3 regions of the Variovorax sp. PBS-H4 genome follow, and region 1 is predicted to be linked to each of the others. Evidence: riboswitches for the same ligand, from Rfam matches in the RefSeq annotation. Region 1 holds a riboswitch; each other region holds the start of a gene.

The links. Region 1 has a riboswitch for S-adenosylhomocysteine ahead of metH (methionine synthase). Riboswitches for the same ligand answer to the same signal wherever they lie in the genome.
Region 2: another riboswitch for S-adenosylhomocysteine. It lies ahead of ahcY (adenosylhomocysteinase); the one in region 1 lies ahead of metH (methionine synthase).
Region 3: another riboswitch for S-adenosylhomocysteine. It lies ahead of ahcY (adenosylhomocysteinase); the one in region 1 lies ahead of metH (methionine synthase).

What each region holds. Positions count from the first base shown of each region.
Region 1 covers NZ_LR594675.1:285,513-289,670, forward strand. The annotation lists gene E5CHR_RS01375 (PACE efflux transporter) at 55-492, shown strand; gene E5CHR_RS01380 (hypothetical protein) at 532-2,436, opposite strand; S-adenosyl-L-homocysteine riboswitch at 2,403-2,497, shown strand; gene metH (methionine synthase) at 2,557-4,158, shown strand, end outside.
Region 2 covers NZ_LR594675.1:5,281,585-5,285,742, reverse strand. The annotation lists gene E5CHR_RS25210 (2-hydroxyacid dehydrogenase) at 1-355, shown strand, start outside; gene ahcY (adenosylhomocysteinase) at 401-1,816, opposite strand; S-adenosyl-L-homocysteine riboswitch at 1,900-2,006, opposite strand; gene E5CHR_RS25200 (acetate--CoA ligase family protein) at 2,176-4,158, shown strand, end outside.
Region 3 covers NZ_LR594675.1:5,578,336-5,582,493, forward strand. The annotation lists gene E5CHR_RS26695 (TlyA family RNA methyltransferase) at 1-590, opposite strand, end outside; gene ahcY (adenosylhomocysteinase) at 610-2,049, opposite strand; S-adenosyl-L-homocysteine riboswitch at 2,122-2,192, opposite strand; gene E5CHR_RS26705 (peptide chain release factor 3) at 2,374-4,002, shown strand; gene E5CHR_RS26710 (HAD-IIB family hydrolase) at 4,088-4,158, shown strand, end outside.

The DNA of each region.
Region 1 (4,158 bases):
ATCAGCAGTGGACACATAGAGTCGAGCTCTTCAGCACATCAATGGAAACATTTCATGCAAGGGCTCAAGCGCCGCGTCGTCTACATCACGCTCTACGAGGGCATTGCCATCGTCGCGGCCAGCGCGGGCTTGGCGCTGATGACGGGGCAAAGCGCCGGTCACTCGGGGGTTGTGGCCGTGCTGGCCTCGGCCATTGCGGTCGTCTGGAACCTCACATTCAACGCCTTGTTCGAGCGCTGGGAGTCGCGTCAGGCCGTGCGCGGCCGGAGCCTGCGCCGGCGCGTCACCCATGCGATCGGCTTCGAGGGCGGGCTGGTGGCCTTCCTCGTGCCGATCTTTGCGTGGTGGCTCGAAGTAAGCCTGTGGCAGGCCCTGGTGATGGACCTGGGCCTGGTGGTGTTCTTCCTGATCTACACCTTTGCCTTCAATTGGGCCTTCGACGGGATTTTTGGCTTGCCCGCCTCGGCGTCGGGGGCGGCCCAGCCGGCGTGAGGGGGCCGCCCGGGGAGCACGACGAGATCGTTCTTAGGACTACTGGTGAATGCCCAAATATCTCCCCAACTGGTCCAAAAGGTCGTGGATGTCGCCGGATTGGATGAGCCTGTTAATGTTATACCGAGAATTCTCGGGAATGTGCTGCTTGAGTTGGTTGAAGAGGGCTTCTACGTACTCCTGCCTCATTCCTTCCGGCAGGTCCGTCAGAAATGTGGTGAAGGTATGGGTTTCCGGATACCAATCCGATCGAATAATGCCATTGTTGCCACCAGCAGCGCAATAGAGAATGTTCACAGCGCGGCTATTAGACCCTATCGCCCCCTCTGCCTGCTCGAACACCTTGGCGATGTTCTCCATTGTGACCCGAATCTCGGTATCAAATTCCATGTCACGTTCCTGTTTAAATTGAGATTCGACCCATTTCTTGACTGAGGCAGCATCGTTTTTAAGATCAGCCAATTCCTTTTTGGATTCATTGCCTAAAAATCTACCTAATTGCTTGGATAGGCTCTTCAGGCGTAGTGCCGCGGATGCCTCGGATGTCCGCTCAAGTCCGCTCAGAAATTTCGCGTACGCACCTATTTCCGGGCACGAGGGTGAATCTCGGAAAAAGCTCTCGCCACCGGCAGCGCAATAAATAATATTCAACGCCCTCAACCGAGAGGCTCTAATATCGCTTCGCCTTTCAATCGCACCCTCGATGAGCGCCGCCAACTGATCAGCGTCAATTGTTTCTCCAGCTGGAAGCTCCGCAATCGTGGTCGGCGGTTCCGTGCTGTAGATGTCTTGCTTAAGGTCTGTAGCCACTCTGCTATTTTCCGGCTTCCGGGGTGAAATGAGACTTCTAAAGTTCATCTTGGTTAGCGCAGTGAGCTTCGGCTTTGATGATTTTGTCTTTGCGGCTGCATCGTCGGTAGGTGTAATCGAGGAGGAACTGTCTTCTTCGCCAAGAGGCAAAAATAACTGGTCTTGATGGTTCGAGACCGGATTCTCCCGCACACGCAAGTAGTCTGCTTTTTCATTTCTGAAGATGCTCGGCATCCTGGCATTGTCGGATTTGGTCTTGTTCCTCGGAGAAATCAGAGCTCCAAATTTGGGCACTCTGTGCAGCCTCGACGGCTTTGTCTGTATAGGTGTAGTCGAAGATTTTTCGTTTTCCAGGAGATGCGTTTTTTTTGTTGAGTCGTCAGTTTTGGCTGCTTCTGCGAAATGCTCGCTTTCCGCTCCATAGTTCTCGGGATCGAGATTGACGATGCTCTCGGAATGAGGGGCAGATATGGGAATATGAAATTCTTCAAATGGGGCTAGTTGCCCTTTTGCGTCGTTGCGGCCACGAATCGGTCGTGGCAAAGCGTTGGTGGGTTTGCGTAGGTCGATGGATCGGTTTTGCCTCGAATACCGCTCTCTCTTTACCGAAGCGGAATCAACGAAATTGCCAAGTGGGGCGCGTTGGGTGGGGTTGTTCTTCCCTGACTCGGTTTTCTGTTTCTCAGTAGAAAGACGAGCGTCGATCTGCCTTGTGGAAGATAAGGGCGAAGAAGAGGACGAAGATGAAGGTTTCATAAAGCGTGTTTCGGTTGAAATTACAAAGCCTGTAGAGCCATCGAATGAAGTGGCTGCGACATTTCCGCGCGCGTCATCAATTTGTTGATTTCCCTGCCGCCCCTTTTTCTGCAAGAGGCAAAACATTTCGCAACAAATACGCACCCCTGACCTCTCCCCGTGCGAAAAACGACTGCGCAAAGCTTCGTAACGTGCTGTTGGCAGGGGTTCCACTTCTGCTGAGCCGCCGGAGTTTTGCTCATTAACGAAATCCCGCAATTCAATGACTGCCTTGCGTCTGCCGACGCCATCCCGGCCGATCCGCATCGGCGGCCCGGCGCCCGCACAGCCGGCGTAAAATCCCCGCTCCCAAGGAGCGTTGCAGCGCGGCCCTCCCATTCGAGGGCGCCGCGTCAGGCTTGGGCTTCCATCTTCTGGAGTGCAACGACGCTCGCCTGAACCCCGTCCCCAGGTGAGCCCATGTCTTCAGATTCCTCTTCTCCCGCCCAAGTCCCCCCGATGAAGCTGTCCGGCCTGGAGCCGGTGCAGATCGGCGCGGGCACGCTGTTCGTCAACATCGGCGAGCGCACCAACGTCACCGGTTCCAAGGCCTTCGCCCGCATGATCCTCAACGGCCAGTTCGAGGAAGCGCTGGCGGTGGCGCGCCAGCAGGTCGAGAACGGCGCGCAGGTGATCGACATCAACATGGACGAGGCCATGCTCGACAGCAAGGCGGCGATGGTGCGTTTCCTGAACCTGATCGCCAGCGAGCCCGACATCGCGCGCGTGCCGATCATGGTCGACAGCTCCAAGTGGGAGGTGATCGAGGCGGGCCTGCGCTGCATCCAGGGCAAGGGCATCGTCAACTCGATCAGCATGAAAGAAGGCGTCGAGGCCTTCATGCACCAGGCGACGCTGCTGCGCCGCTACGGCGCGGCGGCGGTGGTGATGGCCTTCGACGAGAAGGGCCAGGCCGACACTTACCAGCGCAAGATCGAGATCTGCGAGCGGGCCTACCGCATCCTGGTCGACGAAGTGGGCTTCCCGCCCGAGGACATCATCTTCGACCCCAACATCTTCGCGATCGCCACCGGCATCGAGGAGCACAACAACTACGCGGTCGACTTCATCGAGGCAACGCGCTGGATCAAGAAGAACCTGCCGGGCGCCAAGGTCTCGGGCGGCGTGTCGAACGTGAGCTTCAGCTTCCGCGGCAACGATCCGGTGCGCGAGGCGATCCACACGGTGTTCCTCTACCACGCGATCCAGGCGGGCATGGACATGGGCATCGTCAACGCCGGCATGGTGGGCGTCTACGACGACCTCGAGCCGTCCTTGCGCGAGCGCGTCGAGGACGTGGTGCTCAATCGCCGGCCCGACGCGGGGGAGCGTCTGGTCGAAGTGGCCGAAAGCGCCAAGAGCGGCGCCAAGGACGACAGCAAGAAGCTCGAATGGCGCGGCACGCCGGAGCAGCCCGTCGTGGTGGGGCAGCGCCTGTCGCATGCGCTGGTGCACGGCATCACCGACTTCATCGTCGAGGACACCGAGGAGGCCTACCGTGCCATCCTCGCCAAGGGCGGCCGTCCGCTGCACGTGATCGAGGGCCCGCTGATGGACGGCATGAACGTCGTCGGCGACCTGTTCGGCGCCGGCAAGATGTTCCTGCCGCAAGTGGTGAAGTCGGCCCGCGTGATGAAGCAGGCCGTGGCCCACCTCATTCCCTACATTGAAGAGGAGAAGCGCCAGGACGAAGCCGCCGGCCGCGACGTGCGCAGCAAGGGCAAGATCGTCATCGCCACCGTCAAGGGCGACGTGCACGACATCGGCAAGAACATAGTCACCGTCGTGCTCCAGTGCAACAACTTCGAGGTGGTGAACATGGGCGTGATGGTCCCCTGCCACGAGATCCTGGCGCGTGCCAAGGTCGAGGGCGCTGACATCGTGGGCCTGTCGGGCCTGATCACGCCGAGCCTGGAAGAGATGCAGTACGTCGCCGGCGAGATGCAGAAGGACGAGCATTTCCGCATCCGCAAGATCCCATTGCTCATCGGCGGCGCCACCACCAGCCGCGTGCACACGGCGGTGAAGATCGCACCGCACTACGAGGGGCCGGTGGTCTAC
Region 2 (4,158 bases), 5.0 Mb from region 1:
ATGTCTGTTGCCTCTTACTATCGAGACTCGTGGCTTCCTCTGTGCCTCACTGTTTTCCAGGTTGCCAGAAGGTGCGCATGTCATCAATGTGGGGCGCGGTGCTCACCTGAACGAGGCTGACCTGTTGGCTGCATTGAGCTCCGGACATATCGCCGGCGCCACTCTGGATGTATTCATGCAGGAACCGCTGCCGCCGGAACACCCGTTCTGGGACCAGGAGCAGGTATTGATCACGCCTCACATGGCGACCCGCGCCAGCACCCTGGAGATTGCGCGTCAGACCCTGCTGAATCTTGACTGTGTGCGACGCGGGAATGTGCCCGAGTTTGCAGTGGACGTTGACCGCGGCTATTGAGCCACCCAGTGGGCGAGGATCGCTGCGCCCCTGGTCGACGCGCCTTCAGTAGCGATACGCTTCGGACTTGAACGGACCAGCCTTGTCCACTCCGATGTATGCCGCCTGCACGTCGGAGAGCTGGGTCAGCGAGGCGCCAAGCTTGGCGAGATGCAACAGTGCGACTTTCTCGTCCAGGAGCTTCGAGAGCACGTACACCCGGCCCTTCTCATAGGCTTCCTGCCTGGTGAAGAGCTCAATCTGGCCAAGCGTCTGATTGGCGAGGCTGGCTGACATCACGAAGCTCGGGTGGCCGGTCGCGCAACCCAGGTTCACCAGACGGCCTTTGGCGAGCAGGATGATCCTCTTGCCGTCGGGGAAGACTACATGATCGACCTGAGGCTTGATCTCGTCCCACTGACATTCTGCGAGAGAGGCGACGTCGATCTCGTTGTCGAAATGCCCAATATTGCAGACGATGGCTTGATCCTTCATGCGGCTCATGTGTTCGTATGTAATGACGTCGCGGTTCCCCGTTGCGGTCACGAAGATGTCGGCTTGGCTTGCCGCCTCGTCCATCGTCACTACTCGATACCCTTCCATAGCTGCCTGCAGCGCATTGATCGGGTCCACTTCCGTGACCCAGACCTGAGCACTGAGGGCGCGCAGCGCCTGCGCGCAACCCTTTCCTACGCCGCCGAAGCCGGCGACCACGGCGATCTTGCCTGCGATCATGACGTCGGTAGCGCGCTTGATCGCGTCCACCAGCGATTCTCTGCAGCCGTAGGTGTTGTCGAACTTGCTCTTGGTGACGGAGTCATTCACGGCGATAGCGCGAATGGCGAGCTCCCCCTTTGCGCTCATATCGTTAAGCCTCAAGACACCCGTGGTCGTCTCCTCTGTCACACCTATGATGTTGCGCAGGCGGCGGCTGTACCACGTCGGATCGCTGCTCAATCTTTGTTCGATCGCTGCGAATAGGATGCGTTCCTCGGAACTCGTCGGCTTGGAAATGACACTGCGATCCGTTTCCGCTCTGGTCCCCAGGTGCATGAGGAGGGTAGCGTCGCCCCCGTCGTCGAGTATCAGGTTCGGACCTTCATCGGGGTCTCCGCGCGCGCCACCGAAGTCGAAGATGCGGTGGGTGTAGTCCCAGTATTCCTCCAATGTCTCACCCTTGACGGCGAACACAGGGGTGCCAGTGGAGGCCACGGCAGCTGCGGCATGGTCCTGGGTGGAGAAGATGTTGCATGAGGCCCATCGGACGGTGGCGCCAAGCGCTTGCAGCGTCTCTATCAGCACCCCGGTCTGGATGGTCATGTGCAAAGACCCCGCGATACGCGCCCCCTTGAGGGGTTGCTGTCCCAGGAACTCGTCCCGGATCGCCATCAGGCCAGGCATTTCCGTCTCGGCGATGCGAAGCTCCTTGTGGCCCCAATCGGCCAACTTGATGTCAGCTACGACGCGGTCTGCCGCACGCATCGACGTCACTTTCTCGTTCATCCTATTGCTCCTTCTAGTGGGTTGCCGCCAGAGCCTGATGAACGCCGAGGCTCACCGCACCCTGTCGGTGAGCGCAGTTGCAGCCGCCGGTCGTTGGCAGCCTTCCGAGCCTGACAGACCGGCCTCGCGCGCATTGGCGAGTGCGATCGTTGCAGCGCTCCTCGGTAGGTAAATTCTAGTGTTCGGACCGCGTTAGCGTGTTTCAAAAATTAGTACGTTGGCGCCGAAAAACTGTGATTGACCCGCATAGGACCGCTCACTAGAGTCGCCGCATCGTGACAATCGTGTCTCGAATGGATAGCTCGGGAGCCTGCTTTTTGCACTACCTGTCTTCACTGATGAATCCCAAGTCCATCGCCGTGCTGGGTGCGTCGCCGCGCCCCGACACGATGGGCAACACCGTTATCAAGAACCTCCTTCGCGTCGGGTACGGAGGGGCCATCTATCCCATTCACCCCAGCGCGGAATCAGTTCTGGGTCTACCCTGCCATCGAGGCGTGGATTCGCTGCCAGAACCGGTGGATTGCGTCGTCATTGCCCTGAGCGCGGACAAGGCGCTCGAGGCCCTCAAAAGTGCGCATGCAGCGGGAGCGCGCAGCGCCGTGCTCTACGCAAGCGGATTTGCTGAAACGGGTGAGCGCGGAGCCGCTTTGCAGGCTGAGATTGGTTCGTTTTGCCGCGATAACCAGATAAATCTATGCGGGCCGAACTGCCTTGGCATTTTCAGCGTTGCGCAGGGTGTGGCTCTCTACAGCGCCGCTGTACCGGAAGGCTTGGAACCCGGGGACATCGCGCTCATCTCGCATTCGGGTTCGGCTTGCATCGCCTTGAGCAGTCTGAATCGCTTCAAGTTCAGCCATCTGGTGTCCCTCGGAAACGGGGCGGTAACAGATATTCCCGAGTACCTTGATTACTTGGCGCAGGATCCCTCGACAAAGGTGGCGGCGCTCTTTGTGGAAACGCTGCGCGATCCCGCTGCATTTGCCAGCGCCGCGGCGAAGATGCGAAAGGCGGGCAAGCCGATCGTGGCGCTGAAGGTCGGCCGCTCCGTCTCCGGAGCGGCTGCGAGTGCCGCTCACACGGGCGCGATCGCCAGCTCCGACAGTGCGTTGCAGGCGTTCTTTCGCCGTCATGGTGTGGTGTTGGTGGAAGACTACGACGAGCTGGTCCAGACGATCGCGCTGTTCTCTGCGACTCGCTTGATGCCTGAAGGTGTTGGGCTAGGCGTGCTCAACGTAAGCGGAGGCGAGCTGGCGATGACATGCGACATCGCTGAACGCTGCGGACTGGTGTTGCCGGATCTCTGTGAATCGACCGTGGCGCATCTTAGGACCGTGCTTCCCCCCTTCGGGGCGCCACGCAATCCGCTTGACGCTACCGGCGTTGGCGTATTCGACACCAAGATGTACGGCGACTGCCTGGACGCATTGCTGAACGATCCGTCGATTCACATCGTTGCAGTTTCGCAAGATTGTCCTTCTTCAATGGGGGAAGACCAGGCGGCCATCTACGAGAAGCTCGCCAAGGCCGTTGCCGAGCGCGCCAACCATGCTCACAAGCCGGTCGTGTTCTTCAACAATCTGTCAGCCAGGATTCACCCCGACGTGCTTGCTCCACTAAGTCAAATTCCGACGCTGTGCGGTATGGGGAATGCATTGCGCGCGATCAAGCATCTGGTGGACTATGCGGCGTTTGCCTCCACCGAAGCCGCTCCCAAAACGCTCAGCGTCGAACGCCAGGAAGAGTGGGCTTCAAGGCTCGTATCCGGTGACCCGTTCACCGAGCGCGAGAGCAAGCTCTTTCTCGAGGACCATGGAATTGCCGTGACCGCCGAAGGTCTGGCTTCATCCGAGAGCGATGCTGTTGCCCATGCCGAGGTAGTCGGCTACCCCGTAGTGCTGAAGATTGAGTCCGCGGACCTTCCGCACAAGAGCGAAGTCGGCGGCGTGATCATCAATCTGTCCGACGCAGACGCTGTGAGGGCCGCCTATCGGCAGATTCAGGAGAGCGTCGCCCGCAAGGCACCTGAGGCACGCGTGACTGGCGTACTGGTGCAGAAGATGATCCGCGGCGGCGTCGAAGCAATCCTGGGGGTGGTGACGCATCGACCCTTCCCGCCTGGCATCGTGGTCGGTTCTGGAGGCGTATTGGTCGAGATCCTTCAGGACGCTACCTTCGAGCTTGCTCCCGTGGACCTGGAGACCGCCGGGGAGTTGGTCAATCGAACGCGTCTAGGAAGCATGCTGGGCGGCTACCGCGGCAGCGTCGTGGGAGACCGCGATGCGCTGGCCAGGATGCTGGAGCGACTGTCTGACATTGCG
Region 3 (4,158 bases), 5.3 Mb from region 1:
ACCTGGCCTGGCTGCAATTCGAATTGAGGCTTGACCAGCATCAGGAGTTCGCCTGTCGCGGCGAGCAGAGGAACCAGGGCAGGCAGCACAAGCGTGAGCGAGATGAAGGACAAATCGCCGACGATCAGGTCGAACTGCGGCGCCGCCGGCGCTGCCGCGTCCCAGGCCGAGGCATCGAGCACGCGCGCATTCACGCCCTCGACCGCGGTGACGCGCGCATCTTCGCGCAGCCGCGGATGCAGCTGGCCGTGCCCGACGTCTACGCCCACCACGTGCGCAGCCCCTTGCTGCAGCAGGCAGTCGGTGAAGCCGCCGGTCGACTGGCCGACGTCGAGGCAGCGCCTACCGCGCACCTCGATGCCGGCCGCGGCCAGCGCTCCCTCGAGCTTGAGCCCGCCTCGCGAGACATAACGCGCTTCGGCGGGGTCGAGCAGCTCGAGCTCCGCATCCTTCGGCAGGTCCTCGCCGTTCTTGCCCACCGTGCGCCAGCACGCACCGTCCCGCCAACGCAGGCCCCCTGCGATCAAGCGCGCGGCCTGCGAACGGGAAGCAGCCAGGCCGCGTTCGACGAGCAACTGATCGGCGCGCACGGTATTGCGCGGCCTCCGCTCAATAGCGGTAGCTGTCCGGCTTGTAGGGACCGTTCTTGTTCACGCCGATGTACGCGGCCTGCGCGTCCGTCAGCACGGTGAGTTCGGCCCTGAGCTTTGACAGCTGCAGCCGCGCGACCTTCTCGTCCAGGTGCTTGGGCAGGACGTAGACCTTCCCGGCCTGGTAGGCGTCGGGCTTGGTGAAGAGCTCGATCTGCGCGATCGTCTGGTTGGCGAAGGAAGAGCTCATCACATAGCTCGGATGCCCGGTGCCGCAGCCCAGGTTCACCAGCCGGCCCTTGGCCAGCAGGATGATGCGCTTGCCGTCCGGGAAGATCACATGGTCGACCTGCGGCTTGATCTCTTCCCACTCGTACTTCTCGAGCGAGGCGACCTCGATCTCGTTGTCGAAGTGGCCGATGTTGCAGACGATCGCCTGGTCCTTCATCGCCACCATGTGGGCGTGCGTGATGACGTCCTTGTTGCCGGTAGTCGTGACGAAGATGTCCGCCTTGTCGGCGGCATATTCCATGGTGACGACGCGGTAGCCTTCCATCGCTGCCTGCAGCGCGTTGATGGGGTCGATCTCGGTCACCCACACCTGGGCGCTGAGCGCGCGCAGCGCCTGGGCCGAGCCCTTGCCAACGTCGCCGTAGCCTGCCACCACCGCCACCTTGCCGGCGATCATCACGTCGGTCGCGCGCTTGATGCCGTCCACCAGCGACTCGCGGCAACCGTAGAGGTTGTCGAACTTGCTCTTGGTTACCGAGTCGTTCACGTTGATGGCGCGGAACAGCAGCGTGCCCTTGGCGGCCATTTCGTTGAGGCGGTGCACGCCGGTGGTGGTCTCCTCGGTCACGCCGATGATCTCGGCCGACTTGCGGGTGTACCAGGTGGGGTCGACGGCCAGCTTGGCCTTGATCGCGGCGTAAAGGATGCGCTCCTCGTCGCTGGTCGGGTTCGCCAGCACGCCCTGGTCCTTCTCGGCCTTCTGGCCCAGGTGCATCAGCAGCGTGGCGTCGCCGCCGTCGTCGAGGATCATGTTCGGGCCTTCGCCGGCAGCGCCTTTCTGGCCGAAGTCGAAGATGCGATGGGTGTAGTCCCAGTAATCCTCCAGCGACTCTCCCTTGACCGCGAAGACCGGCGTGCCGGCGGCAGCGATCGCGGCGGCCGCGTGATCCTGCGTCGAGAAGATGTTGCAAGACGCCCAGCGCACGGTCGCACCCAGCGCCTGCAGCGTCTCGATCAGCACCGCGGTCTGGATCGTCATGTGCAGCGAGCCGGTGATGCGTGCACCCTTCAGCGGCTGGCTCTTGGCGAATTCTTCGCGGATGGCCATCAGGCCGGGCATTTCGGTTTCGGCGATCTTGATTTCCTTGCGGCCCCAGGCGGCAAGGGACAGGTCGGCGATCGCCTGGTCGGCAGTGGACACCGGGGAAGCTTTGAGAACGGCGCTCATGAGGACTCCAAACAAGTTTGAGTGAGGCCGCTGCTTTCGGGGTCCTGGCGGAACGGGCTCACCCGCGAGAACAGCGGTTGAGCGTGGTTGCGATGTGTGGTCCGAGCCTCACGCCTGGCGGCGCTGCAACGCTCCTCGGAAGGCGGCATTTTAGCGCCAGCCTGTCTGCTTGCAGTTCGCCTTGAACTGCATCCCCAAAATCCGTGCCCACAATCAAAGCCTTTCGAAGCGGCGCCCTCCTGGCCCCTGATGTGAACCGCTCTCGCTAAAATCATGGGCTTTGCCGACCAGCCGCGCCCGTGAGCGTGCACCGCGTTCACCCCCATGTCCTTCGCCTCCGAAACCCGTCGCCGCCGCACTTTCGCGATCATTTCCCACCCGGACGCGGGCAAGACCACGCTGACCGAGAAGCTGCTGCTGTTCTCCGGCGCGATCCAGATCGCCGGCTCGGTGAAGGCGCGCAAGGCCTCGCGCCATGCCACCTCCGACTGGATGGAGATCGAGAAGCAGCGCGGCATCTCGGTGGCCTCGTCGGTCATGCAGATGATGTACCGCGACCACGTGATCAACCTGCTGGACACGCCCGGCCACAAGGACTTCTCGGAGGACACCTACCGCGTGCTGACCGCGGTCGACTCGGCCCTGATGGTGATCGACGCGGCCAACGGCGTGGAGGCGCAGACGCGCCGGCTGATCGAGGTCTGCCGCCAGCGCGACACGCCCATCATCACCTTCGTCAACAAGATGGACCGCGAGGTGCGCGAGCCGCTCGACATCCTCGACGAGGTGGAGCGCGAACTCGGCATGCCCTGCGTGCCGATGACCTGGCCCGTGGGCCAGGGCAAGACCTTTCGCGGCATCATGAACCTGCGCACGCAGGCCATGACGGTGTTCGAGTCCGGCAGCGAACGACTGCCGCAAGACTTCGAGACGCTTGCGCTGACCGAGCGCGACACGCTGACCCGGCGCTTCGGCACCGATTTCGAGAGCGCCATGGAAAGCATGGAGCTCGCCACGGGCGCCTCGCCGAGTTGGGACCGCGAGGCCTTCCTGGCAGGCAAGCAGACGCCCGTGTTCTTTGGCTCCGGCGTGAACAACTTCGGCGTGATGGAAGTACTCGAGGCGCTGGTCGACCTCGCGCCTTCGCCGCGTTCGCGCACCAGCACCACCATGGTCAACCGCCAGCCCGTGGTGAAAGAGATCCAGCCCGAGGACAAGGACTTCGCCGGCGTGGTGTTCAAGGTGCAGGCCAACATGGACGCCAACCACCGTGACCGCATCGCCTTCGTGCGCATGGCCTCGGGCAAGTACACGCCCGGCATGAAGCTCAAGGTGCAGCGCACATCGAAGGAACTGCGCCCGACCAGCGTCGTGACTTTCATGAGCCAGCGCCGCGAGGCCGTCGAGGAGGCCTACGCCGGCGACATCGTGGGCTTCACGACGCATGGCGGCGTGCAGCTGGGCGACACGATCACCGACGGTGCAAGCCTGCAGTTCACCGGCCTGCCCTTCTTCGCGCCCGAGCTGTTCATGACCGTGATCCTGAAGAATCCGCTGCGGACCAAACAGCTGCAGCAGGGCCTGGCGCAGCTCGGCGAGGAAGGCGCGATCCAGGTGTTCCGGCCCGAAGTGGGCGGGCCGATGCTGCTGGGCGCGGTCGGACAGCTGCAGTTCGAGGTGGTGCAGCACCGCCTGAAGACCGAGTACGACGCGGACGTGCGGCTGGAAGGCTGCCAGTACACCGGTGCGCGCTGGATCACGGCCGACACGCCGGCCGAGCTGCGCGCCTTCACCGACGCGTACCCGGCGCGCATGGCGCGCGACGCGGCCGACACGCTCGCCTACCTGTGCACCTCGCCCTATGACGTGCGGCTGGCGCAGGAGCGTTTTCCCAAGATCCACTTCCATCCGCTGCGAGAGCACGCGGGCCTGGCCCTGCAGAGCGCAGGCTGATGACGCCCCCACGCTCTGCACGGACGTGTCGACGCTGCCCTCAAAGGGGGCGCAGCCGCCCTTGGGGCGGCCCTGGTCACGGCTGATGCTGCCGCTCGACGCCTGGCCAGCTGAGGCGCGCGCACAGCTCGTCGGCGTGTTCACCGACATCGACGA